3 regions of the Paenarthrobacter sp. CAP02 genome follow, and region 1 is predicted to be linked to each of the others. Evidence: riboswitches for the same ligand, from Rfam matches in the RefSeq annotation. Region 1 holds a riboswitch; each other region holds the start of a gene.

Region 1 (10,630 bases):
ATCGGAGTCAAAGAAATTACCTCACCTAGATTAGATTTGCGCCCGTTGGTGGCCGGGGCGGGCCTGTGGGTTGGCTTGCTGGCTTGGGTGTCCGTCAGTAGAACTGACCGCCGGTGCGCATGGTTTCGAGCCTTCTGAACACCTTCTCTGCGCCCTTGAGCCACAGCTTGTACCGGACAGGGCCCAGCACGAGGTCGTAGCAGCCCACAAAGTCCGTAACGGTCTTGGTGAAGCTCGTCTTGAACGATCCCAGGCCGTAGAGCGGGTGGCTCTTGTCCTTGATCCTGGCAGCGGGGGGTGTGCCGCAGAAGTCGTATTCCACGCAGCCGAGCTCCTGCATGCGCTGGATGGCTGCCCATTGGACCAAGTGCGAGTCGCCATACTGTTTACGGTTCTGCGTGGAACCGCCGTCCTTGTAGGTTGCCTTGGAACCGTAGTTGATGACGAAAGCGCCAACGCTCGGGGCACCGTCCTCGTAGACGAAGAAGAAGTGTCCCTGGCCCCGACTGCAAAACTGCTCCCAGAAGGTGGCGTAGTACTCGTAGCTTCGCAGCGGCATGGCGCCCTTGGCGTTCATGGTGTTCTGCATCAGGGCGTAGAGCTTCTTGTAGCTGTCCTGGCCCGGCTCTGCTTCCACAACTTCGCAGCCTTCGCGCTCCGCCCTTCGGACCGCATTGCGGGCCCGGGACGAAATACTCCGCAGGACTTCGTTCGCCGGGGCGGAGATGTCCAACAACGCCGTGGAATCGTTGGACTGGATATTCGGAGCCTTGACCAGGCCAGACGCCTTCAGCTTCGCGACCACCTCAGGTGACTCCACGACGTCGGGCTCGATCTTGATGCTGAAGACGTTCAGCTTCTGTTCCCGTGCCAACGCAGCTACCGCCCTGAGCATGGGCTCGATGTCATCCGCCGAGGCAGCATCCGGTCCCTTGATCAGGTACCAGAGCCGGCCGAGAACGGGGAACTTCTTCTCCAGCAGCAAGTTGTAGCTGGCGTACTCGGCGGTTTCCACCACTACGCGGCGGACCAGCCAGCCGTTGCCGTCCTTGACTGCGGCGTAGGCGTCCGACTGCAGCATGTTGCCGCCGTTCGGATTGGCCGTGACGTGCTTGTCCCAGTTATCGGTTTCCTCGGCGGTGGCAAAGCGGGCAGTAAATTCTCGCAAGGTGGCCGTGTCCAATCTCAGGGTTTTGGTGCAGTGTTCAAAGGCATGCGGACATGCAGCCCCAAGTCTATCGGGCCGGGAAAAATCCTCTGGTTCGTCCTAAAGCCTGATCTGATCCGTGCTTTCCAACCTAATGGCCTTCGGCGCTTTTCCGAGCTCCCGCTGGCTGCTGGACAGACGGTCCGCGCTGACCAACCGGCTCAGGCTGAGCCCTGTCAGATCCGCAATCTCCCCGATAGGCACCTGGAACGTCCGGAACGGCCCCAATGGCGGCGGTTCGCCTTCCAGGAGCCGCTGGTCGATGGCCCGTTTCAGCTCTACTTTGCCCAGGAGCGGCGACTGGTCCAGGACGAATCCCGCGGCCGCCAGTTTGGCATCACTGGTCCACGCAGCGATCTTCCAGAATTTCCGTGGAACCTGCACGCCCCTGTACGGGGGGTCGTCGTCGAGTAGAACCGGCCCCGTGAAGACGCTGAGCTTGGCATCGTAGGCGTCAGCGTGTTCCAGGACATGGTCCTCCAGCCCCACCCACAGTTCCTTGCCTTGGTTGAAGTCATCAACCTGCGGCGCAGCATTGGTGAACACGAAGGTGTCCTGGTTGGCCTTTTTGGCGGTGGCAGGATCTCCCCACACCGGGTCCAGACGCCGCACCAGATGCCCGCGGTCAAACGCGTTGTTCTTGTAGACGTCCGGACCGGCCTGTTGCTCCCGGGGAATCCGGTCATCGAAGTGCCAGGTACCTTCCCGGGCCAGCGGGTTCAGTTCCTTGCCGTTAATGTTGACCCCCACGATCGCCGCGAGCTTCCGGGAAACCCGGAAACGCACGGAGAAGTGGATGTAGTCCAAAAGTGTCGTCGTCGCCGACGGACTGGGCAGCTCAAGGCGTGCCCGCAAAAAATCCCTGTCGTATCCCCCGCTCATGGATACAGCATGGCACTAGGCACCGACAGTAAACAGACTCAGCATTCGACGACGTTGACGGCGAGGCCGCCCATCGCTGTTTCTTTGTATTTGTGGGACATGTCCTTACCCGTTTCACGCATGGTCACGATCACCTCGTCCAACGAGACCCGGTGCGTCCCGTCACCCCACAACGCCATCTTCGCCGCGTTGATCGCCTTCGCCGCAGCAATCGCATTCCGCTCGATACACGGAATCTGCACCAACCCGCCAATCGGATCACACGTCAACCCCAGGTTATGTTCCATCGCGATCTCCGCAGCATTCTCCACCTGACCCGGGGAACCACCCATCACCTCAGCCAACCCCGCAGCCGCCATCGACGACGCCGACCCGACCTCACCCTGACAACCCACCTCAGCACCCGAAATGGACGCCTGCTCCTTGTACAACACACCCACCGCACCGGCAGCGAGCAGGAACTTCACCACCACATCGTCCTTATCAGCCTGGGTCGCTTTATCCATGCCCGGGGCGTAATTCAACGCGTAATACAACACCGCCGGAATGATCCCCGCAGCACCATTGGTCGGAGCCGTCACCACCCGCCCACCAGAGGCGTTCTCCTCATTCACCGCCAACGCGATCAGGTTCACCCACTCCTGCCAGTACTTCGGATCGTTCCGGTCCTTGTCCTCCTTCAGGAGCCGCTCCAACCAATCCGGCGCACGACGACGGACCTTCAACCCACCCGGCAACACACCCTCACGCTGCAAACTGGTTTCAACACAAGCCTCCATCACAGCCCAAATATGCAGCAGACCCTCCCGGATCTCCTCCTCGGACCGGGACGCCCGCTCATTGATGAACATGATGTCGCTGATCCCCAAACCCTTGGACGCGCACCGGCCCAACAACTCCGCCGCCGTCCGGAACGGCAACGGCAACTCCTTCTTCGACTCCTCCAACTCCGCCTGCGCCGCGGACTCCTCACCCTCCCGGACAATGAACCCGCCACCGACCGAGAAGAACGTCGCCTCTTTGAGAACATTCCCCTCGGCATCGGAGACAGCGAACTTCATCCCGTTCGTATGCCGCGGCAACACCGTCAACGGATGCAAAACCATGTCCTCCACCGCATAATCCAGCAGCACTTCGCCGGCCAGGTTCAGCTTCCCCGTCTCCGCAATCGACGCCAACCGCTCCTCCACCTCATCGGGAAGGATCAACTCCGGCTCGTAGCCCTCCAAGCCCAACAGGGTCGCAGTGAACGTCCCATGCCCACGACCCGTCGCCGCCAACGAACCGTACAGGTCCACCCGCAAGGACGCCACCGAATCAAGGACACCAGCGTCCTTCAACTCCTGCGCAAACACCGCCCCGGCACGCATCGGGCCCACCGTATGCGAACTCGACGGGCCAATGCCCACGGAGAACAAATCGAAAACACCAACAGCCATAGCCGTGATTCCTTCATAAAAACTTGAGATGTCCCGGCAGATGGTCCTGCCGGATGGCCGCTACCGCTTGTGGCGGAAGTCAACCGAAGCACGACGCCGGATGGCCCCCAAAGGCGGCAACCCGGCGTCGCAATTTTTCAGTTACTAATTACCACGCTACGCCCATGGAGCTCGCGTGGCGGGATACCTAGGACAGGTCTCCGCCATTCTTGGAGGCGTATTCCTCGGCGGAAAGCAGCGGACCGTCGGACTCGGCGGCCACCTTGAACAGCCAGCCTGCACCGTAGGGATCGTTGTTGATCAGTGCGGGGTCGGAAACAACTGCGTCGTTGATTTCGGTGACCTCGCCGGTGACGGGCGAGTACAGGTCGGAGACCGACTTGGTGGACTCGACTTCGCCACAGGTCTCGCCTGCGGTCACGGTTGAACCGACCTCGGGGAGGTCAACGTAGACAATGTCGCCCAGGGCGTCGGTGGCAACCTCGGAGATACCAACAGACACCGAGTTCCCTTCGCCGCGGGAAACCCACTCGTGTTCGTCGGAGTACTGAAGTTCGGGCGCTACTTTGGGCATTCTGTTTCCTAACGTGTGGTGAATGAAAAACTGGCTACTTTTGGCGCTTGTAGAACGGCAGGGCAACGACCTCGAAAGGCTCGGCCTTGCCGCGCAGGTCGACGTCCAGCGCAGTTCCAACTTCGGCGAACTCGACGTCGACATACGCCAACGCTACCGGGTAGCCGAGCGTCGGGCTGGGCTGGCCGGAGGTCACTTCGCCAACAACCGCTCCGTCCTTCAGGACCGGGTAGTGGCTGCGTCCGGCACGGCGCCCCAGGCCCTTGAGGCCAACGAGCTTGCGGCCGGTGGTGGACCCGGCCCCGTCCGCCTTCAGGGCAGCCAGGGCTTCCTTGCCCACGAAGTCGCCTTCCTTGGACAGCGCAACCACGGGCCCAAGTCCTGCGGCGAAGGGGTTGCCCTCACGGGAAAGTTCGTTGCCGTAGAGGGGCATGCCCGCTTCGAGCCGGAGGGAGTCGCGGGATGCGAGGCCGGCGGGGATGAGCTCGCCGTCATCCGCGACTGCGGCAATGGCCTGCCACAGGGCTGCCGCGGATTCGTTGGGCACGAAGATCTCGAAGCCGTCCTCGCCCGTGTAGCCGGTGCGTGCCAGAAGCAGGTCCTGGCCGCTGCCGGCCACCAGGAACGTGACCTCGACGGCGGCGTAATACTTCAGTTCCGTGACCAGGGAGTGCTGCTCGGCAGGCACGAGCCGCAGCAGGATCGATTCCGCAAGGGGACCCTGGACGGCGATGAGTGAGGTTTCGGCGGAGGCGTCCTGAACCACGACGTCGAATCCGGCGGCCCGTTCGGCAAGGGCGTCAGCCACTACCTTCGCGTTGCCCGCGTTGGGGACTACAAGGAACTTGTCCTCACCGCGACGGTAGGTGATGAGGTCATCGATGATGCCGCCGTCTTCCTGGCAGATCAGCGAGTACTTGGCCTTGCCGTCGGCCATGGCCGAGATTTTGCCTACCAAGGCGTAGTCGAGAAACTCGGCAGCCTGAGGGCCGCTGACCCACACCTCCCCCATGTGGGAGAGGTCGAACAGGCCTGCGGATTTGCGGACGGCGTGGTGCTCAGCCAGCTCCGAGGAGTACTTGAGCGGCATTTGCCAGCCACCGAAGTCGGTGAAGGAGGCGCCGAGTTTCTTGTGCTCTTCGTAGAGGGCCGTGTAGTTCTCAGTCATTTTCCGGAACCCCCTAGTTCTCGAAGTCTTCGATCGGCGGGCAGGAGCAGACCAGGTTGCGGTCTCCGGCTGCGCCGTCGATGCGGCCAACGGGCGGGAAGTACTTGTCCTGCTTGAGGTGGTGGACCGGGAAGGCAGCCTGCTCACGCGGGTAGGCGCGGTCCCAGTCGGAACTTACGACGGCGGCTGCCGTGTGGGGCGCGCGGCGAAGCGGGGAGTCCTGCACGGAGAAGTCACCGGCAGCGACCTGGTCGATTTCCTTGCGGATGGTGATCATGGCTTCGATGAAGCGATCGATCTCCACGAGGTCTTCGGACTCGGTGGGCTCCACCATCAAGGTCCCTGCAACCGGGAAGGCGAGCGTGGGGGCGTGGAAGCCGAAGTCAATGAGGCGCTTGGCCACATCTTCAGCGGTGACGCCGGTCTTGGCCGTCAGTTCCCGCAGGTCCAGGATGCACTCGTGTGCCACGAGTCCGCCTTCGCCGGTGTAGAGCACCGGGAAGTGGTCGTTGAGGCGGGACGCGATGTAGTTCGCAGCGAGCAGTGCGGACTTGGTTGCTTCGGTGAGGCCCTGGCCACCCATGAGCTTCACATATGCCCAGGAGATCGGCAGGACACCGGCGGAACCAAAGCGGGATGCGGAAATCGGAACGTCGTTGCCTTCGGTCCAGGAAGCCGCATCGCCCGGCATGAAGGGTGCCAGGTGTGCCTTGGCAGCAACCGGACCAACGCCCGGTCCGCCACCGCCGTGCGGGATGCAGAAGGTCTTGTGCAGGTTCAGGTGCGAGACGTCGCCACCGAACTTGCCCGGCTGGGCAAGGCCAACAAGGGCGTTGAGGTTGGCACCGTCGATGTAGACCTGGCCGCCGGCTTCGTGGATGGCGTCGCACACTTCGCGGACGTCGGCATCGTAGACACCGTGCGTGGACGGGTAGGTGATCATGATTGCCGAGAGGGCGTCGCGGTTGGCCTCGATCTTGGCCTTGAGGTCAACATGGTCGATGGTGCCATCCGGCGCGGTGGCAACGACCACTACCTTCATGCCCGCAAGGACTGCAGAGGCAGCGTTGGTGCCGTGGGCGGAAGCCGGGATGAGGCAGACGTTGCGCTGCTCGTCACCGTTGGAGAGGTGGTAGCCGCGGATCGCGAGGAGCCCGGCGAGTTCACCCTGGGAACCGGCGTTCGGCTGGATGGAGACCTGGTCGTAACCGGTGATCTCGGTCAGCTGCGCCTCGAGGTCGGTGATGAGCTCACGCCAACCCTCTGTCTGGGAGTCCGGCGCGAACGGGTGGATGGAAGCGAACTCCGGCCAGGAGATAGCTTCCATTTCAGCCGTGGCGTTGAGCTTCATGGTGCACGAACCCAGCGGGATCATGGTGCGGTCCAGCGCGAGGTCGCGGTCAGAGAGCTTGCGGATGTAACGCAGGAGCTGGGTTTCCGAGCGGTGGGTGTTGAACACCGGGTGCTGCATGAAGCCGCTGGTGCGCTCAACGGAGGACTCCAGCGCGAAGCCTTCAACGGCTTCAGTGACCGAAGCGCCGAAGACGCTTGCGACGTCGGCGACAATCGCCGTCGTCGTTGTTTCATCCACCGAGATGCCAACCGTGTCGGCGTCGACGCCGCGCAGGTTGATGCCCTTGGCCTCAGCTGCGGCCACCAGCTCGGCAGCCTTACCCGGAACGCGGACCGTGATGGTATCGAAGAACGAGCCGTGGAGGACCTCGACGCCGGCAGCCTTCAGGGATGCGGCCAGGGTCCGGGCGTGGTTGTGGGCGGTCTCCGCGATCGCCTTCAGGCCTTCCGGGCCGTGGTAGACGGCGTACATCGAGGCCACGATGGCCAGCAATGCCTGGGCGGTACAGATGTTGGACGTAGCCTTCTCGCGGCGGATGTGCTGCTCGCGGGTCTGCAGCGCCAAGCGGTAGGCGGGGACACCGGCGTCGTCCTTGGAAACGCCTACCAGACGGCCGGGCATGGAGCGCTCCAAGCCCTTCTGGACGGCCATGTACGCGGCGTGCGGGCCGCCGAAGAACAGCGGAACGCCCAGGCGCTGGGCGGAGCCGACGGCGATGTCGGCACCCTGCTCACCCGGAGGGGTGATGAGCGTGAGGGACAGGAGGTCGGCGGCGACCGTGACCAGCGCGCCGCGCTCTTTGGCTTCTGCAATGACGGCGGAATGATCGAACACACGGCCGGAAACGCCGGGCTGCTGGAGGACGACGCCGTTGATGGCACCTTCCGGAAGACCGGCGCTCAGGTCAGCGACCTCAACTTCGAAGCCGAGCGCTTCCGCGCGGCCCTTTACGATCGCAATGGTCTGCGGCAGGCAGTCGGCGTCGAGGACGGTCTTGCCGTCCTGGGCGGACTTGTTCTTGTTGGCGCGGCGCATCATCAGCACGGCTTCGGCCACAGCCGTTGCTTCATCCAGAAGGGAAGCGTTGGCGATGGGCAGGCCCACCAGGTCCTGGACCATGGTCTGGAAGTTCAGGAGTGCCTCGAGGCGGCCTTGCGAGATTTCCGGCTGGTACGGGGTGTAGGCGGTGTACCAGGCCGGGGATTCGAGGATGTTGCGGCGGATCACCGGCGGCGTGACGGTGTCGTAGTAGCCCTGGCCGATCATCTGCACGGCGGTCTTGTTCTTCGAGGCAAGCTTGCGCAGCTCAGCAAGGACTTCGACTTCGCTCAGGGCGTTCTGCAGGGTGAGGGCGACGTCCTGGCGGATGTCGTTGGGGACGGCGGTGTCGACCAACGCGTCAACGGTGTCGTAGCCCACGGACTTGAGCATGGTCTCTATGTCGGCCTGGCGGCGGGCGCCAATATGCCGATCAACGAAGGTGGTGGAGGCAGAACTAACCGTCACGAAGGAACTCCATTACTTGGGCGGCGTTTGGGTACGCCACAGCGGTTGGGTTCCTCCCCGCTCTGTATTGGACCTGAGAGTTTCCGCGTTGTTGGAACAACATCGCTTGCACCGTCGGTGAGCACAGCACTCTATTCACCCTTCGGTGGTCAGAGCGCCTGCTGCTTTCCAGAGTTGCCTTGCCGCGGCGGTGCGTGGGCCTGAGAGATTCCTGGGGAGGGTTTGCTCCTACGGCGCCTGCATCACGTGCTTGCAGGACTCTCCCGCCGCAGATCATAGGCATGTTCAGTTGTAGCGCGACCCCGGATCAAGGCAGGCCACAAGGGTTAATTGTCCTACGTGCGGCGCGTCGCCGCAAATGGGATGATGCGCTATTTCCGCAGCCGCTCCAGCACTCCGAGCAGGATCTTGATGTCGGCTTCCCGGCCGTCGTCGCCGGCCTCCTGTCCGCCCTCGAACATTGCGTTGAAATACAGTCCGTCGCCCATGTAGCTAACGGCCTTCGCTACCTCGGGTCCCACATCCTTGGCCAGCACATCGAGCCACTGCTTTTGGATTCCGGCAAACCTGCGGCGCGTTTCTTCGTGGGCAACCTCAGCCAGCCGCGTAGCAGCGACGAAAGCGCGGTCCATCGGCGTCCCGGCCCACAACGACGTCCGGATGAAGTAGGCAGCGGCGCCGTCCGGCGCGGCCCTCATCTGCTCAATGTCCTGTACTGCCAGTTGGTCCAGGCGTTCCAGGAGGGCACTAATCAGCGACTCCTTGTTCGGAAAGTGGTACAGCAAACCGCCCTTCGAGACGCCCGCACGCTTGGCAACTGCATCGAGCGTGGCGGCCCGCTCCCCTACCTCTATAAGGAGGGCTTCGTAGGCATCCAGGACGGCGTCCCGGGCAACTGGTTTTCGTGGCATGAGTACATCATTCCCTAAAGGTTTGCTGAGGATTAATTTGAAACTATACCGTCTGGACGGTACAGTAAGGACATGTTCTCGCCGTCCTCCACCCAAGCTCCCCGTTCAGCTCGTCCCGTCATGGGCCCTGCACCGTGGCGCGACTGGACGGCCCTGGCACTCCTGATGTTCCCGGTACTGCTGGTGGCCGTCGACAACACCGCGCTCACCTTTGCCCTGCCCGAGATCGCCCGATCCCTCGATGTCGGTGGTGTGCAACTGCTCTGGATCGTCGACGCCTACCCCTTGGTCCTGGCCGCGCTGCTGGTCTCCATGGGCAACCTCGGCGACAGGATCGGACGACGGCGGCTGCTTCTGATCGGCAGCACAGGCTTTGCTGCGGTTTCGGCTGCTACGGCGTTCGCGCCTTCCGCGGAATGGCTGATTGCCGGACGCGCCGCCCTTGGCGTTTTCGGCGCCATGCTGATGCCCTCGACGCTTTCCCTGATCCGCAACATCTTTACCGACCCCAACCGCCGCCGGCTCGCAATTGCCGTGTGGGCGGCCGGGTTCTCAGGCGGTGCTGCCCTCGGGCCGATCTTCGGCGGTTGGCTGGTGGAACACTTCTGGTGGGGCGCCGTCTTCCTGGTGGCAGCCTTCCTGCTGCTGCCGCTGCTTGCCTTCGGTAGGGTGCTCATCCCTGAGTCCAAAGACGCGAACCCGGGCCGGGTGGATGTCCCCAGCATCGCTTTGTCCATCTTGACCATGGCTCCGTTTGTCTACGGCATCAAAGAATTCGCAGTGCACGGCTTTGGGGCATCAGCCGCGGCGTTCATGCTTTTCGGCCTGGTGATGGGTGTCCTCTTCGTCCGACGCCAGCAGAGGATCGACAGCCCGATGCTGGATGTCAGCCTGTTCAAGAACAAGGTATTCAGTACGGCAATCGTTGCCAACGTACTTTCCCTCTTCTCCATGACCGGCTTCATCTACTTCTTCGCCCAGCACCTGCAATTGGTTGAAGGCCAGTCCCCCATGGAGGCGGGTATCGCAATGATCCCGGCCCTGCTGGCAACAGTCATCGCCGGACTGCTGGTGGTGCCCCTGGTCAAAAAGGTCCGGCCCGGTTTTGTGGTGGCCGGAGGGTTGACGCTCAGTGCCGTTGGCTACTTCGTGGCGGTGGTGGGCGACCACGGCAGCGGCCCCGTGTTCCTCCTGTCGGCTCTCACAGTTCTTGCTGTTGGGGTGGGTGCGGCGGAGACCATCTCCAACGACCTCATCCTGGCCTCCGTACCGGCTGACAAATCCGGGGCAGCATCAGCCATCTCGGAGACCGGTTACGAGTTGGGTTCGCTGTTGGGAACGGCTGTCCTTGGTTCCATCCTCACCGCCTCCTACCAGCACAACCTGGTCATACCGGACGGCGTATCCGGCCACGCCGCCGAAAAGTCCGGGGAAACCCTGGCCGGTGCCGTTGACGTTGCTTCCACGCTCCCAGCGCCCTTGGCTGAAGCATTGACGGCCTCGGCACGCGTCGCCTTCGACTCCGGCGTCCACATCACTGCGGCGATTGGGCTGGTACTCATGGCCGGAGCGGCAGCCCTTGCCGCCGT
Region 2 (10,630 bases), on a different contig from region 1:
CTACGGCGAGAACGTGGGCAGCGTAACGCTCACCGTCGACACGGCAACCAAGTCCGTCACCGCCTACAAGGCAGCAGTCGTGGACAGGACCACCGAAACCGCTGAAAGCCTCGTCGCGGCCTACCCGCGGGCGGCCGCAGTGAAAACCATCGTGGATAAGGCCCTGGCCCAGGCTGCTGAAATCGGCAACCAGGCCGTGGGTGCCGTGACCGCCGATATCACCACAGCATTCACCCCGGACCCTGCCGGAGGCGCCCCCAAGCGGGACGACCGCGCCAGCGAATCCACGCTGGGCAACCTGGTAGCGGACTCCCTGGTGGACACGCTCAAGGCGCCCGAACTCGGCGCGGCGGAAATCGGCGTCGTCAACCCCGGCGGCCTGCGCAACGAGCTGTACTACGCGCCGGATGGCACCATCACCTACGCCGAGGCCAACGCGGTCCTGCCGTTCGTGAACAACCTGTGGACCACGTCCCTGACGGGTGCACAGTTCAAAACGCTCCTGGAGCAGCAGTGGCAGACCAACCCGGACGGTACCGTACCAAGCCGCCCGTACCAGCAGCTGGGGGTGTCCAAGAACGTCAACTACACCTACGATGCTGCCCGTCCTGCGGGTGACCGGATTACCGGCATCTGGGTCAATGGCGCTGTGATCGGCCCCGCAAAGCAGTACAGGATCGGTACCTTCAGCTTCCTGGCAACAGGCGGTGACAACTTCCGGGTCTTCAAGGAGGGCAGCAACACGAAGGACACGGGCCTGGTGGACCGTGACGCCTGGATCAAGTACCTCCAGACGCACAACCCGGTCTCGCCGGACTTCGCACGCCGCTCAGTTGCTGTGGCAAACTCCACCGCTGCCGAGGTCAAGGGCGGCGAGTCCGTGACGTTGACGGTTTCCAAGCTGAACCTGACCTCCATTGGCAGCCCGGCGAACACCTCATTGAAGGCTGTCTTCGTTGATGCCAAGGGCGCCTCCGTGGCTCTTGGAGATGTTCCGGTGACCGCCGGTGCGGCGTCCGTCAACGTGAAGGTTCCCGCCACGGCGGCCGCAGGTACCGGTACCTTGGTGCTCACCGCCGTCGAGTCCGGAACGGTAGTGAAGGCCCTGGTTAAGGTGGCCGCGAGCGGCCCCAACCCGCCGCAGTGCACCCCGCCCACCAAGCCGTCCAAGTGGTACGACATTGTTGGCTGGCTGCGGTACGGCATCGAATGGTTGCAGTACCAAAAGTGCCTGAGGGGCTAAGCACCTCATAGCATGACCCAAAGACAGGCCCCCCACGAGTTAATCGTTGGGGGCCTGTCGTGTGGTTACTTGTTTGCCGGCTCCGGATCCTGGACCTTGGCAGCATCGCTGCGCAGCTCAGCCTGGAAAGCCGCGTACCGCGCCAGGTGCGTTGGGCGGCGCCGGAGTACCGCCCACGCAATCCCAAGGATCACGAACCACAGCGGCGTTGCGAGCAGGGCTGCGAGCGTGTCCGGCTGGGTGGTCAGCGTCCACAGCACGAAGGCAAAGAATGCGAACACCACCCACACCATGGCCACTCCGCCGGGCATTTTGAACGCCGAAGACTCGTGAAGGTGTGGGCGGCGCTTCCGGAAAGCCAAGTAGCTGGCCAGGATGATCGACCAAACGAAGACGAAGCAGACAGCTGACACGGTGGTCACCATGTCGAACGCCTTGCCGACATCCTGGCCGGCGTACATGAGCACGACGCCGGACAGCAACAGGACGCAGGACAGGAACAGTGCGTTGCGGGGTACTTTGCGTCCGGAGAGCGCGCCAAAGACCTTGGGGGCATCGCCTTCCTGGGCCAGGCCGAACACCATGCGGGACGTGGAGTAGATCCCGGAGTTGGCTGAGGACATGGCTGACGTGAGGACCACCAGGTTGACGATGGTGGCTGCTGCACCCAGGCCGGCCAGCGAAAACATGGCAATGAAGGGGCTGTGACCGGCAGCGAACTGGGTCCATGGCGTGACGGACATGAGGATGATCAGCGCGCCCACGTAGAAGAGGAGCACGCGGATGGGAATCGAGTTGATGGCCTTGGGCAGGTTCTTTTCCGGGTCCTTGGCCTCGGCCGCAGTAGTGCCCACCAGTTCGATGCCTACGAAAGCGAAGACCGCGATCTGGAATCCGGCGACGAAGCCCATGAATTCGTTCGGGAAGAAACCTCCATGGCTCCAGAGGTTGGTGAAGCTGGCGGGTCCGGCGTCGGACTGGAAGCCGCTGAAAATCATGAACAGGCCAACAATGATCAAGGCCGCGATGGCGACGATCTTGATGAGGGCGAACCAGAACTCGGTTTCGCCGAATGCCTTCACCGTTGCCAGGTTCAGTAGCAGGAGGATGCCGATGGTAATGAGACCCGGCACCCAGAGCGGAAGGGAAGGCCACAGCTCCTGCGAGTAACCCGCGATCGCGATGACGTCCGCGATTCCCGTGATGACCCAGCAGAACCAGTACGTCCAACCGGTGAAGAAGCCGGCCCAAGGACCCAGGAGGTCAGCTGCGAAGTCGCTGAAGGATTTGTAGTTCAGGTTGCTGAGCAGCAATTCGCCCATGGCACGCATGACGAAGAACAGCATGAAGCCGATGATCATGTACACGAAGATGACGGACGGGCCGGCGGCTGAGATGGTTTTGCCGGAGCCCATGAAAAGGCCTGTTCCAATGGCTCCGCCGATGGCGATGAGCTGGATGTGGCGGTTGCTGAGTTGCCGCTCAAGATGCGGGGAATCGGTACCGGTTGAAGGTGGGCGCTGAATCGTCAAAGGAACTCCATCGTTCAGGCGGCACTGGGTGCCACAAGATTCGGTTCCTCCCCGCTCTGTAGATGGACCTGAGAGTTTCCGCAGGCGTGGGCCTGCTTGCACCTTCGGTGAGCCCGGCGTTCCGGACTGCTTTCCAGAGTTGCCTCGCCGCGGCGGTACATGGGCCTGAGAGATTCCTGGGGAGGGTTTGCTCCTACGGCGCCTGTGGTGATGTACCGGCAGGGCTCTCCCGCCGCGGATCAAAAGCGCGCACCACCAGTTCGGTGATGCAGCTCACACACTAACGAAGGCCGGGCGGCACTGCAAACCTGAGTCCTCAGCGGGCCAGAATGCTACGCGCAATCTCGTCGGCGTCCCGCAGGGTCCGCTGTCCGCTGGCATAGGCCTGCCCGGTTCGGGGCCGGGCCTCCGCCGCGATGGCCGTGCCCCACTGTGAGGCGGACAACTGCAGGCCCAGCACGTAAAGGTTCTCGGTGACCGCCCCGTTCGCCGCCAAGGGCCGGTACGGATGTGGCACGACGTCCAAACCCGTGGTCTGCATCGGGGTACCTTCGACGCTCATCATGATCTTGGTTCGGACCAACCCGTCAGCCATGAGCTGCTCCAGCAGCGGAGAGAGGTTGATGCCAACCCTGTTGGCAGGCGACATCGCCTCGATCAGGGTCCGGGCTTCCACCGGCGCGTCGCGCACCCACGGCGAAACCGCACGGAACAGTTTCGCACTCCGGTCCACACTGAACTTCGGGTCCGGGCCAACAAAACTTACGACGCCGGCCCGCGCCAGGGCGGCCAGCTGCTCCGAACGCAGCGCGGGCGCCCCACTGGCCAGCCCCTCTACGAAGGACTCAAACCAGCCGCGAAGCCCTGCCAACCAGGATTCGTCGGTGATGCCGCCATCGGCCACCACCGATTTCAGGATTGCCCGACCGGTGTGGAGTGCACCGATGGCCATCTTCACAGGGTCCGATTCGCCCAGAGCCGATCGGCGCGCATCATCATCGAGGTATGCCGTGATGGCCGCGTCCAGCTCCCGCCTGGACGCAAAAGTACGCCCTGCCAGCGGCGCGGCAAGCCCGCGAAGATTCAGCCGACGGGACGCGACGACGTGCTTTTCCACGAGATCGCCCACATCGTTCTCCCACTTCGCCGTGGTGTGCGCGTGCGGTTGGAGTGCGTCCTCGAGGTCCGCCAGGAACTGCGCGGGGTCCTTGATCGCAGTGGGTTGTGAGCGGGCCAGCGTTGAGTAATACGCCCACAGCGCATCACGGTGCAGCAGCGGCCAAAGATCGTGGTCGAAACCGGGCTGGATTCCGGCCGCATGAAACCGGTCCACGGCGTCTTCGGTCAGGTAGCGCATCGTGATGCTGCTGGGGTAGTAACCCGCCAGCCCCGCCTTGGCCCGGTAAGGGGTGCCCCGCCGGGAGGCAGCAATAATCCTGGGTTCCCGGCCAGATGCCCGATACTCCAACACGCCTGCCCCCGGAGAACCGGCCTCGACGAACTTCCCGCCGCGGCCCTCCGTCAGCTGTCCCATGACGTCGAAGAAGTTCAATCCCATTCCGCGGATCAGCACCGGCTCGTTATCCGGCACCGCCTCCCAGTCAACGTCGGCGGGTGGCGCCGGCGGAAAATAGAGCAGTCCTTGCTCCTCCGCCGCGCTCTTGAAAGACCTCTGCTCGGGATTCAGCCGGGACTCGACATGACCCAGCGCGAGGACCACGGAACCGACGGTGAGGATCGCACCGTTGGCGAGTTCGACGTCGAACGCGTCTTTGGTTCCGTCCTTCACCGGTCGCGCCGCGACGGCGGAGGTCTCATGGAACGTGACCTCGACGCCGTCGGGCAGCCGTTCGAGCAAGCCATCCAGGGTCTGGCGCAAGTACCGCCCATACAGGGCACGGCTGGGGAAGTCGTGTGATTCGAGCGTGGCAAGCTCCGCCTTTTCGGCGTCGTCCAGTCCCAAGCCATCATGACGCCGGGCCTCGCGCCATTTGTCGAACGAACCACCGGCCAGCGGAGGAGCGAGCTCAGGGTCCTCCGGGATGAGCGTCGGATAAAACGACTGGGTGTTCATCAGGTAGAGCCGGGACTGCCCCGGCTGCCACACGTGGCCCGAACCCGCGGGGAAAGGATCCACCACGTCGATGTGCAGGGTGGCCCCCGACGCGCGCACAGCATGACCCCCGGCAGCCCAATTCGCGAGCAACCGCTCAAGGACGCTGGTGCCCCGGGGGCCAGCCCCCAGCAGGGCAACACGGTTGGTTTCGGATTTAGCCACGCTCAAGCCTAACTTCTGCGTGACTTGCTTACTGTTGAAAAGTGTTGCTTGGATGGGGCAATGACCACCACAGAAGCTGATCAGACGCCACTTCCCGGGAATATGGCCGCGCCCGGCCGTCCCCGCCACGCCGCTGAGGTTGCGCCTGAACCCACGGATGAAAACATCTGGCTCGAAGACATCCATGGCGAAGAGCAGCTTGCATGGGTCCGGGAACAGAACGCGCGAACCGAAGAATTGCTTGAGGACGCTGAATACTCCGCCGTCGAAGCCGGAATCCTTGAGGTCCTGGACTCAACGGACCGCATTGCCATGGTCTCCAAGCGCGGCGGGTTCTACTACAACTTCTGGAAAGACCAGGAACACCCCAAGGGACTCTGGCGCCGCACCACATGGGAAAGCTACCTCACCGACGATCCTGAATGGGACGTCCTCCTGGACGTTGATGCGCTGGCTGCAGCGGAGGGCGTCGAATGGGTCTTCCATGGGGCCGGTTTTCTCCGCCCTGCGGACGGAAACGAGTACCGGCTGGCCATGGTGTCGCTGTCCCCCGACGGCGGTGACGCGGACCGCCACCGCGAGTTCGACGTCGAATCGCGCACCTTCGTTGAGGGTGGCTTCGACCTCCCCACTGCCAAGGGCAACGTCAGCTGGCTCGATGCCGACACCCTGCTGGTCTCCAGCACCGCGGACGGGCTCCCGGCCACGACCTCCTCGTACGCCCGGACCGGCGTCAAACTCCGCCGCGGGGAGGCCTTGGCCGATGCTGAACGGCTTTTCGAAATCCCGGAAGACCACATGCTGGCCATGGTGGCCCACGATTCCACGCCCGGCTTTGAGCGGACTTTTGCAGTTGACTACATCGACTTCTACAACCGCAGCACGTGGGTGCTGCGGGACGGATCCTGGGTGGCCATCGATGTACCAACCGACGTCAACATCAGCGCCCACCGCGACTGGCTGCTTTTCCGCCCCCAGAAGGACTGGGACGTTGATGGCACTGTTTACCCGGCAGGGTCCTTGCTCGGGGCTGCCTTCCAGGACTACCTGGCGGGTACACGTTCCTTGACGGTGCTGTTTTCGCCGGACGAGCACACATCCCTGCAATCCTGGAGCTGGACGCAGGACTACCTCCTGCTGAACCTCCTCCGCGATGTCTCCTCGGAGATCCGGGTGTTGAATCCGTCAGTCCTCGACTCCCATGGAGCGTGGGCTTCAACGCCGCTGGACGCCTGCCCTCCGCTGCACGACGTGAACGCCTACGCCGTGGACGACGAAGACCCAGGCTCCGCCGGCAACGACTTCTGGCTCGTGGCCACCGGTTTCACCACGCCCACCACCCTGACCCGTGGAACGCTCTCCCCTGCCTCGTCCCAAGGCGAGGACGGCGGCGTGGTGAGCGAGCACTCGGTAGTGAAGCGGTCGCCGTCGTTCTTCAACGAAGCGGACTATGAAGTCCAGCAACACTTCGCCGTCTCGGCGGACGGAACCAAGGTCCCCTACTTCCAGGTCGCCTCCAAGGACCTGGTCCTGGACGGCCAGAACCCCACCCAGCTCTCCGGCTACGGCGGGTTCGAGATTTCCCGTACACCCGCATACAGCGGCACGATTGGGCGCGCCTGGCTGGAACGGCGGACATTTGGAGCCCCCTCCGACGACGGCACGGAATCCCACTCCCGTGGCGGCGTCTACGTAGTGGCCAACATCCGTGGTGGCGGCGAATACGGACCCTCCTGGCACCGCGCCGCGCTCCAGGAGAACCGGCACCGCGCCTATGAGGACTTCGCCGCGGTCGCGAAAGACCTCATCTCCCGCGGCGTCACCAGTCGACGCCGGTTGGGCTGCGTAGGCGGTTCCAACGGCGGGCTGCTGGTGGGAAACATGCTCACCCAGTATCCGGAATTGTTCGGCGCTGTCTCCTGCGGGGTGCCGCTCCTGGACATGCGCCGCTACACCAAGCTGTCCGCCGGCTACTCCTGGATTGCCGAGTATGGCGACCCCGACGTGCCTGGACAGTGGGAGTTCATCCGCACGTTCTCGCCGTACCACCTCCTGCACGACGGCGTGGAATATCCCGAAACCTTCATCTGGACTGCCACGTCCGACGATCGGGTGGGACCCGTCCAAGCCCGCAAGATGGCCGCCCGCATGCAGGCCATGGGTATCCCGAACGTCTGGTTCCACGAGGCCTTGGAGGGCGGCCACGCGGGAGCATCGGACAACCGGCAGGCTGCCGCGCTGCAGGCACGGAGCAACCATTTCCTGTGGCGTTCGCTGGCCGGGAGCAACTGACCAACAACTGGTTTTGCGCTGGAGTGCAGGTTCTGCGTATCCTTGGTGGGCTAGCAATAGCAAAGGGAGACGTGCCAGAGCGGCCGAATGGGCTTCACTGCTAATGAAGTGTGGGGCACAACTCCACCGGGGGTTCAAATCCCCCCGTCTCCGCGAACAGGTCCCGGTTTTCGAACCGGGACCTTTTGCGTTTAACCGCGCTTCGCTCCGCCGCTCACTTCGGCTCCCGCGTGCCGGTGCAAGGCCAGGCTGTCCACCGTGCTGATCAGCATCAGGACGGCCATCGCAATGAACGCCCCCTTATATGCCGCTACCTGGTCACCGCCCAGGAGATGCGTCGCTTCGAACAGCCGCAGGAACAAAGCTCCCACCGCGATCCCGGCCGCGGCAGCCAACTGAACCAGCGTCGCGGAGATCGCGTTGGCCGAGGGCAGCTGTTCCGGGACGATGTCCGCGTACTGCACCGAGGCGTACGCGGAGAAGCCGATGGAACGGAAAGCTCCGCTGAAAAGCAGCAAAGCGAGAATCACGGGCTCAGGAGTTTGGGCATCCAGGAACGCGCACAGGGCAAACGTCACGGCGGAGGCGAACGACGCGAAAACGAGCACCGGCTTGAAACCGAAGCGCCGGATCAGAGGCGTCGTGGCCGGCTTGATCCCAATATTGCCGACGAATACTGCGGCGACCATGACACCGGCTTTGAGGGGATCCCAGCCAAAGCCGTCCTGGAACATCAGCGGCAACAGGAAAGGCACCGAACTGATGGTCAGCCGGTAAATGAAACCGCCCGTGGAGGTCGCCCTGAACGTCCTGGTCCGGAACACTCCGAGGTTGAACAGGGGAACGTCGGCTTTCCGCATCCACCAGACAGCGCCCGCGAGCGAGAGCACCCCTGCAGCGACCACCACAACGGCAATCGCGTTGGACGCGTGGCCGCCCAACGTTTCCAAACCCACCACCAAGGCACCCACGCCCAGGGTGGTCAGCAGGAGCCCAAACCAGTCAAGGCGGCGCTTGGAGTCGAACTGGGTCCGGGGCACCAGCCTGAGCGCGGCAATGAACGCCGCCAAGCCAAGGGGCACATTGATGATGAAGATCCAGTGCCAGGACAGGAAGGTAGTGAGCGCGCCACCGACCATCGGAGCCAGGACCGGGGCGAGCAGTCCGGGCCACACCAAATAGGCGGTGGCCCGGAGGAGCTCGGATTTGGGAGTCCCGCGCAACACCACCAGGGTGCCAACGGGCACCATCATGGCCCCGCCCATGCCCTGGGCCACCCTGCTGAGGGTAAGCATGGACAGGTCTGTGCTCACGGCGCAGAGCAGGGAGGCGACGGTGAACACCGAGATGGCGAGGCAGAAGATCCGGCGGGCACCGAACCGTTCAGCCAGCCAACTGCTGAGCGGAATTCCCATTGCAACCGTCACCAGGTATGCGGTCATGGTGATGTTGATATCTGCCGGCGCTACGCGGAAATCCGCGGCAATGCTGGGAATCGCGGTGGTGAGGATGGTGCCGTCGAGGAACTCCATGAAGAACGTTGCAGCCACCAACAGGGCCAGGCGCGGCCGCCAGCTGGTTCCGTTGGGGGTGTCGACTTCTGTGTTGCTGGGGTTTGTGCTCATGGCTCCGGTCCAGGATCTGGCTGTGGGCCCGTGACAGGCCGCTGGCGTGTTGGCTCGATCCTATAGAGGCACAGTGGGAGCGATCACAACATGACGTTCTTTACCCCGCCTTCCTATCCCGCTTGCGCCAAGGCCAGGGGTAGAACGGCTCCCACACCGGCTTGGCGCAACGCCAAGGCCGAAACCGTCATGGTCCAGCGGCTGTCGATAAGGTCGTCCACCAGCAGCACTGGCTGGCCTCCGGTACCAGCCAGGGCCTGGGCAAGGTCCGGGCCCACAACAAGCCGGTCCCAGACGCCGGCAAGCCGGTAGGCGCTGTTGCCCCCTCGGGCTCCGGTGGGCCCACCGTGCTGGGGCTGCAGCTGGCCCAGGTAGGGCATCCGCCCGATGCCGGCTATTCCCTGTGCCAGGGACTCCACCAGCTGCGGCTTACTCCTGGACGGGATGCTGACCACGGCTGCGGGTCGACCCACTCCGCTCCAAGGAGTTCCGCCTTCAGCTCCTGACCACTCACGAAGCACCTGGACACAGGCTTGCAGCATGGCCGGATCCACGGCGCGGTCCGGGGAACCAGCAGCGAACAATTCTCGCAGCGCCCCACCCCAGCCCAGGTCCGTCAGCCTGGCCAGGACCCGGCCTTCTGAGACGCATTGGTCAGGTTTGATCTTGCCCTTGACGGCCACCCCCAGCCGATCCATGCCGCTGGGCCATTGGAGTCGCGGCTCCACGGCGATACCGGCGCGTCGTAGGGTCTGGCCAGCGGCATCGGCTGCCGAGGCTGCCACGTCCACGGGGAACCATCGGCCGGCACAGTTGTCGCAGCGACCACACGCTGCTGCGGTCTCGTCGTCGAGGACGGACGTGATGTACTCCATGCGGCATCCAGCCGTGTCCTGGTAGATCACCATGGAGTCCTGCTCGTCCACCCGCGCCTCTGCGATGCGTGCGTACCGCTCGGCGTCGTAATGCCAGGGGCTCCCGGTTGCTCTCCAGCCGCCGCCTACGCGTTCTACCGCCCCGTCCACGGCCAGGACCTTCAACAGGAGCTCCAAGGGCGTGCGGCGGAGGTCCACGCGGGCCTCCAGAGCGACGGTGGACAAAGCCGAACCCGCGTCCCCGAGGGCACGCAGCACGGCGTCGGCCTTTTCAGCGGACGGCATGGAAGCCGTTGCGAAATACTGCCAGATCTCGCGGTCCTCTGAGCCTGGAAGCAGCAGCACGTCTGCATTGGCCGCTCCACGGCCTGCGCGGCCAACCTGTTGGTAGTAGGCAACGGGCGATGATGGCGCACCAAGGTGGAGGACAAAACCCAGGTCCGGCTTGTCGAATCCCATGCCCAGCGCTGATGTGGCCACGAGCGCCTTTACCTGGTTGTCCTTGAGCAGTTGTTCTGCGCGCTCCCGGTCTGCAGGGTCCGTCCGGCCTGTATAGGACAAGACGTTGTGCCCGGCCTCAGCGAGGAGCCTGGCTGTGTCCTCAGCAGCTGAAACGGTGAGCGTGTAAATGATGCCGCTGCCGGGCATGTCCTTTAGATGGGTCAGCAGCCATCCCAGGCGGTCCCTGGAATCAGGCAAGGACAGGACGCCCAGGCGCAGGGACTCCCGCCCCAGGGCCCCACGGATGGTCAGTACTCCGGCGCCGAGCTGTTCCTCGATGTCGT
Region 3 (10,630 bases), on a different contig from region 1:
CCGGCGACCGGCAGCATGCGTCCAAGGGAGCGTCGCGTCCGCCCAGCGGGCGCCCGTGCGACCGAGCATGCAGAGGTCGGCGGTCCCGAAGATCCGGGCTACTTGGTGCGCTTGTAGAACGGCAGCTGCACGACTTCAAACGGCTCGGCCTTACCGCGCAGGTCGACGTCCACCACAGTGCCAACGACGGAATGTTCGACGTCGACATACGCCAACGCGACCGGGTAACCGAGCGTCGGGCTGGGCTGCCCGGAGGTCACCTCACCGATCAGGGAACCGTCCTTGAGCACCGAGTAGTGCCCACGGGCGGCACGACGGCCGGCTCCCTTGAGCCCCACGAGCTTCTGGCCGAGAGTGGCTCCGACACCCGCAGCCTTGATCGCGGCGAGCGCTTCCTTGCCCACGAAATCACCCTCCTTGGCCAGGGAAACCACGGGTCCCAGTCCGGCGGCGTAGGGATTCATGTGACGGGAGAGCTCGTTCCCGTAGAGGGGCATTCCGGCTTCGAGGCGCAGGGAGTCGCGGGCGGCGAGCCCTGCCGGGATGAGTCCCTGGCCTTCACCGGCTTCAAGAAGGGCTTCCCACAGTACGGAAGCGTCGACGTTCGGGACATAGATCTCGAAGCCGTCTTCGCCGGTGTACCCGGTGCGTGCCAGCAGCAGGTCCTGCCCGTTGATGCTCACGTCAACGGCTGCGTAGTACTTCAGCTCGGTGACCAGCGCGTGCTGTTCGGCGGGGACCAGCTCCAGCAGAATGCCCTCGGAGTTGGGTCCCTGCACGGCGATCAGTGAGGTTTCGGCAGACGCATCCTCCACGGAAACGTCAAATCCGGCTGCACGTTCGCGAAGTGCCTGCGCGACGATCTTGGCGTTGCCCGCATTGGGAACCACCAGGTACCGGTCCACGCCTTCTTCGGGCGAGGGGCGCCGGTACGTGATGAGGTCGTCGATGATGCCGCCGTCGGTGTCGCAGATGAGCGAATACTTGGCCTTTCCCACTGCGATCGCGGACAGCTTGCCCACCAGCGCGTAGTCCAGGAACGCTGCAGCCTCCGGCCCGGTGACCCAGACTTCGCCCATGTGAGAGAGGTCGAACAGGCCAGCGGCGTTGCGGACTGCGTGGTGCTCGGCGAGCTCGGACTCGTATTTCAGCGGCATCTGCCAGCCACCGAAGTCCGTGAAGGAGGCACCCGCCTTTTTGTGTTGCTCGTACAGAGCCGTGTAGTTCTCAGTCATGATCGGGATCCTTTAGTTCTCGAATGATTCGATCGGAGGGCAGGAGCACACCAGATTGCGGTCGCCGGCTGCGCCGTCGATGCGGCCCACTGGCGGGAAGTACTTGTCCTGCTTGAGGTGGTGGACGGGGAAGGCGGCCTGCTCGCGCGGATACTGGCGGTCCCAGTCGGAATTTACGACGGCGGCAGCGGTGTGCGGCGCGTTGCGCAGCGGCGACTCCTCGACAGTGAAATCACCGCTGGCCACCTGCTCGATCTCGGCACGGATGGTGATCATGGCTTCGATGAAACGATCGATTTCGGCAAGGTCTTCGGATTCGGTGGGCTCCACCATCAGCGTCCCAGCAACCGGGAAGGCGAGGGTGGGGGCGTGGAAGCCGAAGTCGATGAGGCGCTTGGCCACATCTTCAGCCGTGACTCCGGTGCGGGCCGTCAGCTCGCGCAGGTCCAGGATGCACTCGTGCGCCACCAGCCCGCCCTCTCCGGTGTAGAGGACCGGGAAGTGCTCATCCAGCCGGGAAGCAACGTAGTTCGCGGCCAGCAGCGCCGACTTGGTGGCTTCAGTGAGGCCCTGCCCACCCATGAGCTTCACGTAAGCCCAGGAGATCGGCAGCACACCAGCGGATCCGTAGCGCGAAGCGGAAATCGCCACGCCATGACCCGGTTCGTGGGCTGCCTTGTTGGCATCGCCCGGCATGAACGGAGCCAAGTGGGCTTTTGCTGCAACGGGTCCAACACCGGGACCGCCGCCGCCGTGCGGGATGCAGAACGTCTTGTGCAGGTTCAGGTGGGACACGTCGCCACCGAACTTGCCCGGCTGCGCCAAACCAACCAGCGCGTTCAAGTTCGCGCCATCGACGTACACCTGGCCGCCAGCATGGTGGACGGCGTCGCACACCTCAACGACGTCGGCGTCGTACACACCGTGCGTGGACGGGTAGGTGATCATGATGCAGGACAGCACGTCCTTGTTGGCTTCGATCTTGGCGGTCAGGTCCGCGTGGTCGATGGTCCCGTCAGCAGCCGTCGCCACCACAACCACTTTCATGCCGGCCAGCACTGCGGAGGCAGCGTTGGTGCCGTGCGCGGAAGCGGGAATCAGGCAGACAGTGCGCTGCTCGTCACCCCGGGAGAGGTGGTAGCCGCGGATTGCCAGGAGCCCGGCGAGCTCTCCCTGGGAACCGGCGTTCGGCTGGATGGAGACCTGGTCGTAGCCGGTGATCTCGGTCAGGTCCGCTTCCAGGTCCTCGATCAGTTCGCGCCAGCCGGCCGTCTGGTGGTCCGGCGCGAAGGGGTGGATGGAGGCGAACTCCGGCCAGGAGATGGCTTCCATCTCAGCGGTCGCGTTCAGCTTCATGGTGCACGAACCCAGCGGGATCATGGTGCGGTCCAGCGCGAGGTCCCGGTCGGACAGCTTGCGGATATAGCGCAACAGCTGCGTCTCGGAACGGTGCGTGTTGAACACCGGGTGCTGCAGGAAGTCGCTTGTCCGGACCACGTCAGAAGGCAGCTCGAATCCGGCCGCGTCCTTCACCGGACCGGCACCAAAGGCGACGGCAACGGCGGAGAGGACCTCCGGCGTCGTGGTTTCATCAATGGAGACGCCCACGGTGTCGGCGTCGATGAACCGCAGGTTGATGCCGCGGGCTTCGGCGGCGGCGATGACTTTGTCAGCCTTGCCGGGGACGCGGACGGTGAGTGTGTCGAAGAACGCCTCGGTCACGAGCTCGCGGCCGGCCGCCTGCAGAGCCGTCGCCAGCGTGCGTGCGTGACCGTGAACGGTTTCGGCGATCGACTTCAGGCCTTCCGGGCCGTGGTAGACGGCGTACATCGAGGCCACGATGGCCAGCAATGCCTGGGCTGTACAGATGTTGGACGTGGCCTTTTCGCGCCGGATGTGCTGCTCGCGGGTCTGGAGGGCCAAGCGGTAGGCCGGAACGCCCGCGTTGTCTTTGGAGACGCCGACGATGCGGCCTGGAAGCGTGCGCTCCATGCCTTCGCGGACGGCCATGTACGCGGCGTGCGGGCCGCCGAAGAACAGCGGGACGCCGAAGCGCTGCGCAGTTCCGACGGCGACATCGGCACCTTGTTCGCCCGGGGGCGTGATGAGGGTGAGCGCCAGCAGATCTGCCGCGACAGTGACCAAGGCGCCACGTTCCTTGGCTTCGGCGATCACCGGGGCGTGGTTGAAAACGCGGCCCGAAACGCCCGGCTGCTGCAGGACGATACCGTTGATGTCGCCGTCGGGCAGGCCAGCCGAGAGGTCCGCGATCTCGACCTCAAAACCCAGCGCCTCGGCGCGGCCCTTCACGATTGCGATGGTCTGCGGGAGGAGGTCGGCGTCCAGGACTGTCTTGCCGTCCTTCACAGCCTTGTTCGCCCTGCGCATGAGCAGCACTGCCTCGGCAACGGCGGTAGCTTCGTCCAGCAGCGAGGCGTTGGCCACGGGAAGTCCCGTGAGGTCTTGGACCATGGTCTGGAAGTTGAGCAGCGCTTCGAGGCGGCCCTGGGAAATTTCCGGCTGGTACGGGGTGTAGGCCGTGTACCAAGCCGGGGATTCGAGGATGTTGCGGCGGATGACGGGCGGGGTCACGGTGTCGTAGTAGCCCTGGCCGATCATCTGCACGGCAGTTTTGTTCTTGGAAGCCAGCTTGCGCAGCTCAGTGAGGACCTGCACCTCGGTGAGGGCGTCCTGCAACTTCAGCGCAGTGTCCTGGCGGATGGAATCTGGGACAGCAACGTCCACCAGGCCATCGACAGAGTCATAGCCGATGGCCTTGAGCATGGTGTCAACATCGACCTGGCGGCGGGCGCCGATATGCCGGTCCGCGAACGCGGTGGGGGTTGATTGTACAGTCAAGAGGAACTCCATGATTCAGGCGCCCGTTGAGCGCCACGATGATGTGGGTTCCTCCCCGCTCTGTATTGGACCTGAGAGATTCCGCAGGAATGGTTGCCTGCTTGCACCGTCGGTGAGCCCGGTTTCCCGGACTGCTTTCCAGAGTTGCCTAACCGCGGCGGTACATGGGCCTGAGAGATTCCTGGGGAGGATTTGCTCCTACGGCGCCTGACTGGATGTACCGGCAGGACTCTCCCGCCGCAGATCAAAAGCGTTGCATCACGTGAGTGACACGCTTCACACCATAGCGGGTTATTTTGAAAAAGCGCAAGCAAGCTGTGACTACTGATGCATGGCCTCATGGATTTGGAGCGCGAACCACAACTGCGCAACCGTGGACGTTTCGCCCATGTCCAGCCCCGTCAACTCACCGATTTTCCGGATCCGGTAGATGATGGTCTGCCGGTGCGCGAACAACGTCGCAGCCGTCTTTTGCCAGGAACGCTGGGAGTCCAAATATGTCCGCAGGGTCAGGATCAGATCGCCGTCCTGGCTCTGCTCATAATCAAAAACCGGGCCCAGCAAGCGGCGCACCAACGCCGCGTGCTCCAGGAATTCGAGCCCCGGGCACACTGGGGGAAGATCCACTTCATGACCCGCAGCCGGCTGGAGCGCCTCTACCCGGAGCTCGACACTTTCCTCCAGGTCCGCCGCGAATTCGATCCCCGCGGAATGTTCCTGAACGACCACACCCGGTCGCTGTTTGGCTGAGGTCGTGACGGGGCAGGGGAGCGCGCGTGATGCACTCCCCTACCCCGTTACACCGGGTTGAAACATGGGGATGGTAGTTTGTTCACTGCTGAGGCAGACATCCGCACCCGAGCTGAGGACACTCCATGTTTAAGGGTTTCAAAGACTTCATCCTTCGCGGCAACGTGATCGAACTGGCCATCGCCGTGGTGATCGGCAGTGCTTTCACCGCACTCGTCGGGGCCTTCACCACCCACATCATCAACCCGGTCATCGCCGCGGCCGGTGGCATGAACGCCGAAGGCCTGGGCTTCAAGATCTGGGAAAACAACCCCGCCACGTTCGTCGATTTCGGGGCCGTCCTGACCGCCCTGGTCACGTTCGTCATCACGGCTGCCGTGGTCTACTTCATCTTCGTGGCGCCCATGAACAAGATCAACTCCCTGGTCAAGGACCGCCTCTCCACCGAGGAACCCGAGGAAGAGCCGCTCCCCGCAGATACGGCACTCCTCGCCGAAATCCGCGACCTCCTCAAGGACGCAGCCGCTGCCCGCAACGCAGGTACCGCTTCCGCGCTCGACCCCGGGCTCGGCTCCGACCCCGTCCGTTAGGGCCAGCACAGCCTTTAAAAGTAGCTCCACCCAAAACCCGGCTCCCTCACACGAGGGGGCCGGGTTTTTGCGTGGGGCTTCGCGGATTTACAAAAATATATAGACCGGTCTATTATTTCCCTATGGCTATCAAAGGAAACCTGACGAAGGCACGGCTTACAGAGTCCATGCTGCAGCTCATCCAGACCAGCGGCTACAGCGGCACCGGCCTGAACGCTGTGATCGAACACGCCGCCGCACCCAAGGGGTCTGTCTACTTCCACTTCCCCGGCGGGAAGGAGGACCTGGGAGTCGCAGCGGTCGACCTCGCCGCGACGCAATTCCAAGCCCTGATCGCGGAGGCGGCATCTTCCGCGGGCGGCCCGGCTGAAGCTGCCCGCGCCGCCATTGAGGCTTTGGCGACGATCGTCAGCGGGAGCAACTTCCAACTGGGCTGCCCTGTCTCCGTCGTCACCTTGGAGATGGGCGCTGAGAGCGAGCGGCTGCGGCAGGCATGTGCCACTGCCTTCGAGTCGTGGATCGTACCGACGTCCGCGCTGCTCGAAGCAAGCGGCATTGACGCAAAGGAGGCGCGGTCCTTGGCGACGGTCATTGTGTCGACGATCGAAGGTGCGGTGATCGTCTCCCGCGCCATGCAGGACACCCAACCCCTGGCTTCGGCCGCTGATGTCGTAGCAGAGCTCATCAACCACCGCCTCGGGACCACTGGGAGGACCCGATGACAACACTTGAAGACCCCCGCCACGCCCTGGTCTTCGGGGCCTCCGGATTGGTTGGCAGGCATCTCGTCCTGGCCCTGGCCCTGGCTGGCGCGAACGTCACGGCGGCTGTACGGACCGCCGAGTCCGGCGCCCGTGTCGAGCGATGGGTGCGGGAGCACGGCCTGACACGGAGCATCAACACGACGATCGTCGATTTCGAGTCCCCCGGGATCGTCACTGGAGGCCCCTCGGCATTCCCGGACGTCACCGAGATCCACAACTGCGCCGGGACCTACCGGTTCGGAATGACCGCCCACGAGGCACGCAGCGCGAACGTCGGCATCGTCGAGAAGCTGATGGACTTCGCCGCGGATCTCCCCAAAGTGCAGCGCGTCGTCCATGTGTCGGGCTACCGCGTCGGCGGACAGGACCCAACCACCATTCCATGGTCAGAGGATTACCGCGCTGCGGCCTACAAGGAACTTGGAGCCTACGAAGCCTCAAAGGTGGAATCCGACGCGATCTTCCAGGCCCTGGCCATGGAACGCGGAATCCCCTGGACAGTCGTCAACCCGTCCAGCCTGATCGGCGACAGCGTGACCGGGGAATCCGACCAACTCATCGGGCTGCCCACCACCATCGAACAGATCTGGGAAGGCAGCGTTGCGGCGTTGCCAGGAGGCGAAACGACGTTCCTCCCGGTCGTTACGGTCGACTATCTTGCGGCTTTCATGACGGCTGCCGCGGTCGACCCGGCTGCTGCGGGCAACGCCTATTGGATTCTCGACGACGCCACCCCGCCACTGGCGGACCTGCTCACGCATGTCGGCCGGCATCTTGGCGCGAAGGTCCCACGGCTAAGGCTGCCGGTTGGGGTCATCAGGCGGCTCCCCGAGCGGATCACCAAGGCAGATCCCGAGACGCTTACCTTCATGTCCTCCGACCGCTATCCAACGCAGTCGGCAATCGATTTCGCCGACAAACACGGAATCCGGATGCCGGACGTGCTGCTGTCCGTGGAACGGTGGGCCGATTACCTGGCCGCGCATCGGTTTGGGGCCATCATGGCCAAGGACCGTAGGTTCGTGGACGTCGGCGGCATACGGACATTCGAACTGGGCGTCGCCGGGTCCACCAGGCTGATCCTTCCCGGCCTGCCGGTCAACGCAGACACGTGGGCCGGAGTGGCAGCTGACATCGGGGCACGCGTCGTGGACCTTCCCGGACTCGGACTCAGCGGAGGAGCGGGCGTTCAGGACTGGCAAGGGTGGCTGCCCGCCCTGCTGGAAGGGGAACCCGTGGACCTTATCGGCCATTCGATCGGTGCCGCTGCAGCAGTGGTCGCAGCAGACCTGGCGCCTGAGAAGGTCCGGTCCCTCACGTTGATCGCGCCGTTCTTCCTCCAGAGGGCGACACCCGCGTTGTCCAGACTTCGGCCGCTGGTCAGCTTCTTCCTGCGACGCGTCGGACCGGCAAGGTTGTCACAGCAACTCACCGGCACGGATGCGAGCTCGGATGCCCTCCGATCCAGCATGGCCGACCTCAAGCGAAGCAGTGCCACGAGGGTGGCCCAGCATCTCGCCCTGACGGGATCCAAGCAGTGGCGCAGCGAACTCCAGGACGCCCTGGGGCGGTTCAGCGGCCAGGTCCGGATCATCACGGGAAGCGAGGACCCGCTCGCCGCCGATGCGTCCGGGCAGCTCAAGTCCCTTCCCAACGTCGAGCTGATTGTGGTGCCGGGCGCCGGGCACCACCCGCAGTTGACCCACGGCGACGCTCTCGCCAGCCACCTCAAGAATCACTCACGCGAGCAGGGCACCCGCAGCTACAGCCGCTAACGACGGTCACCAACCTCTACGGCGCAAACATCACGGCGGAGGTGGAGGCCCGCACCGGAGTACCCGTTCTCGATTCCGTGGCGGTCACCCTCTGGCACGCCCTGAGGCTGGCCGGCGCGCCGCTGCTTGACCCCGCATGGGGCAGGTTGCTTGCCGGCTAGTCCTTGTCGATCCGGTCCAGCAACTTTCCCAGGGCATCGCGGATGTCATCGTAATCGTTCTGGCCGGCGCGGCTTTCGGCGGCGATGACACCGCAGCGGTGGATCTTTGTGAAGTCTCCGATGGGGAACTTGTAGTGGCCCTTTTGGTCATCCGGGTGTTCGTCGTCGACACCGAGGAACCACTTGGAGTACTCGGCATGGCCATGCTTGTCCAGGAACGCATTCTCGTCCTTGGTTGAGGGGGCATGCTCACTCCAGTCGTCCCGGGTGTCCTTGGCCACCTTGCCATCACGGATCAGGGCCTTGGCGTGCTCGAAGGCCTTCTTGTTGAGTTTCACGGTCATGTCGCAACCTCTCAGTTAAGGCTTTGGGCTGGTACGCCCAGCTTAGGGCGAGGACGGACGGCCCGGAATACCCGACGGCGAGCGCACGGGGCGAGCCTCTGGGGTCAGTTCATGAGCTGGACCCAGAGGCCCGCGCCCCGCTCCTTCGTGACCATCCGGCGTCCGATCGCTCCCCGTTGGGTCAGCCACAGGACGTTGCCGTCAGCCGTGACGGCCTCCACCTGGCCCTGGTCAACGATCTCGTTCCCACGCCAGATCTGGACGGCCTGGCCCACCAGCAGTTTCCAGTTGGACACCCGCTTTCCCCGCGCCGTTTCGAGGCGTGATCCAAACAACGATTCGTTCCCACGGTCTTTCACTCGATGACTCCTAGCCTGGTGTACACAGTTCCTGTACATGACGTGTGCCATCAACGGCGCATAAATGACGCGTTTATGCTGTCCGCATTCATCAGAGTGCTTTTACGGCGCCCAACACCTTGGTCAGCGAGTCTTTCGCGTCCCCGAACAGCAACGTGGTCTGCGGTTCATAGAGCAACTCATTTTCGACGCCTGCGAACCCCGGCCTCATGGAGCGTTTCAGGAACACCACCTGCCGGGCGTCGGCCACCTCCAGGATGGGCATTCCATAAATAGGCGATCCGGACGTGGTCTTAGCCGCGGGGTTCACGACGTCGTTGGCACCCACCACCAGCGCGACGTCCGTGGTTTTGAACTCGGAGTTGATGTCCGACATTTCCTTCAGCGACTCATAGGGAACGTTGGCCTCGGCGAGGAGCACATTCATGTGTCCGGGCATGCGCCCGGCAACAGGGTGGATCGCGAAGTCGACGTCGATCCCCCGGGCCTCCAAAGCCAAGGCAAGTTCCGCCGCGGTGTGCTGCCCCTGCGCGACGGCGAGTCCGTACCCGGGAACAATGATCACACGCTGCGCGTAGCCGAGCAGCACTGCGATGTCCTCCGCGCTGGAGGAGCGGACCGGCCGTTCGCTGAGTGCGGTGGAACCGGCGGTGGAGCCACCTTTGAAGGCACCGAACATGATGCCGGCAACACTGCGTCCCATGGCCGATGCCATGGCGCGGGTAAGGATGGTGCCGGACGCTCCCACCAGTGTTCCGGCAACGACCAGGAGGACGTTCCCCAGCACCAGGCCCGACGCCGCGACAGCCAGGCCAGTAAAGGCATTCAGGAGCGAGATGACAATCGGCACGTCAGCGCCACCCACCGGCAGCACCAGGAGGACGCCGGCTCCGAGCCCGAGGACCAGCAGCACCAGGGCCCAACCCGGCGCGCCGCTGGCGATGACCACCGCACCGGCCGCGACGGCGGCCAGGAGCACCACAGCCATGAGGACCGGCAGCCCGGGAAACGTCACGGGCCGTGTGGTCATGAGCCCTTGCAGCTTGGCGAAGGTGATCGCCGAACCCGCGAAAGACACAGCACCCACCAACAGGGTGAACACGATGGCCAAGCGAACCCAGGCATCCTCCGTATGCGGCAGTTCCAGCAGGGCAACCAGGGCCGCCGCACCACCACCTACACCGTTGAACAGGGCCACGAGTTGCGGCATTTGGGTCATCTGCACCCTGCGCGCCACGGGGGCAGCAACACCGGCACCCACCACTATCGCGCCCAGGATCCAGGGAATGTTGTCCAGCTTCACGGACAAGAACACCGCCACCACGGCCACAACGGCTCCGAACGCACCGATCAGGTTGCCCCTTCGTGCGCTCTTCGGCGAGCTCAGCCCCTTCAGGGCAAGGATGAAGCAGGCGGCCGCTGCGAGATACAGCAGCGCAGTCCAAGTGGGGCTGAGGAGGGTCACCGATGCCCCTCCCTGCCCGTGGCTTGCCCGGCATCAACGCTCGACGGCGGCCGCTGCCTTCCCCGGAACATCTCCAGCATGCGGTCGGTCACCACGAACCCACCCACCAGGTTGGCCGTGGCAAGGACGACAGCCAGCAGGCCGACCGCCAGGATCCACGGATCAGAAGCCTGCCCGGCGACGATGATGGCACCCACCAGAATGATGCCGTGAATGGCGTTCGCCCCGGACATGAGGGGCGTGTGAAGGGTGCTGGAAACTTTGGAAACAACCTCGAAGCCCACAAAGACAGCCAGGACCGTGATCGTCAACAGGCTCATGCCGTCCA

The links. Region 1 has a riboswitch for glycine ahead of gcvP (aminomethyl-transferring glycine dehydrogenase). Riboswitches for the same ligand answer to the same signal wherever they lie in the genome.
Region 2: linked by a shared signal. The riboswitch ahead of cycA (D-serine/D-alanine/glycine transporter) and the one ahead of gcvP (aminomethyl-transferring glycine dehydrogenase) in region 1 are both predicted to bind glycine.
Region 3: linked by a shared signal. The riboswitch ahead of gcvP (aminomethyl-transferring glycine dehydrogenase) and the one ahead of gcvP (aminomethyl-transferring glycine dehydrogenase) in region 1 are both predicted to bind glycine.

The regions. Positions count from the first base shown of each region.
Region 1 is NZ_JBEEII010000002.1:578,823-589,452, forward strand. It holds gene ABHM97_RS05515 (lipid II:glycine glycyltransferase FemX) at 95-1,183, opposite strand; gene ABHM97_RS05520 (DNA/RNA non-specific endonuclease) at 1,268-2,089, opposite strand; gene ABHM97_RS05525 (L-serine ammonia-lyase) at 2,128-3,528, opposite strand; gene gcvH (glycine cleavage system protein GcvH) at 3,716-4,102, opposite strand; gene gcvT (glycine cleavage system aminomethyltransferase GcvT) at 4,137-5,270, opposite strand; gene gcvP (aminomethyl-transferring glycine dehydrogenase) at 5,284-8,130, opposite strand; glycine riboswitch at 8,183-8,307, opposite strand; glycine riboswitch at 8,309-8,406, opposite strand; gene ABHM97_RS05545 (TetR/AcrR family transcriptional regulator) at 8,502-9,041, opposite strand; gene ABHM97_RS05550 (MFS transporter) at 9,114-10,630, shown strand, end outside.
Region 2 is NZ_JBEEII010000005.1:59,726-70,355, forward strand. It holds gene ABHM97_RS10210 (ExeM/NucH family extracellular endonuclease) at 1-1,243, shown strand, start outside; gene cycA (D-serine/D-alanine/glycine transporter) at 1,309-2,775, opposite strand; glycine riboswitch at 2,919-3,017, opposite strand; gene ABHM97_RS10220 (FAD/NAD(P)-binding protein) at 3,092-5,053, opposite strand; gene ABHM97_RS10225 (prolyl oligopeptidase family serine peptidase) at 5,114-7,345, shown strand; tRNA gene ABHM97_RS10230 (tRNA-Ser) at 7,411-7,498, shown strand; gene ABHM97_RS10235 (MFS transporter) at 7,537-8,970, opposite strand; gene ABHM97_RS10240 (RecQ family ATP-dependent DNA helicase) at 9,084-10,630, opposite strand, start outside.
Region 3 is NZ_JBEEII010000001.1:273,261-283,890, forward strand. It holds gene gcvT (glycine cleavage system aminomethyltransferase GcvT) at 99-1,235, opposite strand; gene gcvP (aminomethyl-transferring glycine dehydrogenase) at 1,248-4,094, opposite strand; glycine riboswitch at 4,243-4,341, opposite strand; gene ABHM97_RS01405 (PucR family transcriptional regulator) at 4,416-4,721, opposite strand; gene ABHM97_RS01410 (D-arabinono-1,4-lactone oxidase) at 4,725-4,844, shown strand; gene mscL (large conductance mechanosensitive channel protein MscL) at 4,970-5,434, shown strand; gene ABHM97_RS01420 (TetR/AcrR family transcriptional regulator) at 5,557-6,156, shown strand; gene ABHM97_RS01425 (alpha/beta fold hydrolase) at 6,153-7,973, shown strand; gene ABHM97_RS01430 (hypothetical protein) at 8,131-8,478, opposite strand; gene ABHM97_RS01435 (hypothetical protein) at 8,583-8,837, opposite strand; gene ABHM97_RS01440 (NAD(P)(+) transhydrogenase (Re/Si-specific) subunit beta) at 8,929-10,302, opposite strand; gene ABHM97_RS01445 (NAD(P) transhydrogenase subunit alpha part 2) at 10,299-10,630, opposite strand, start outside.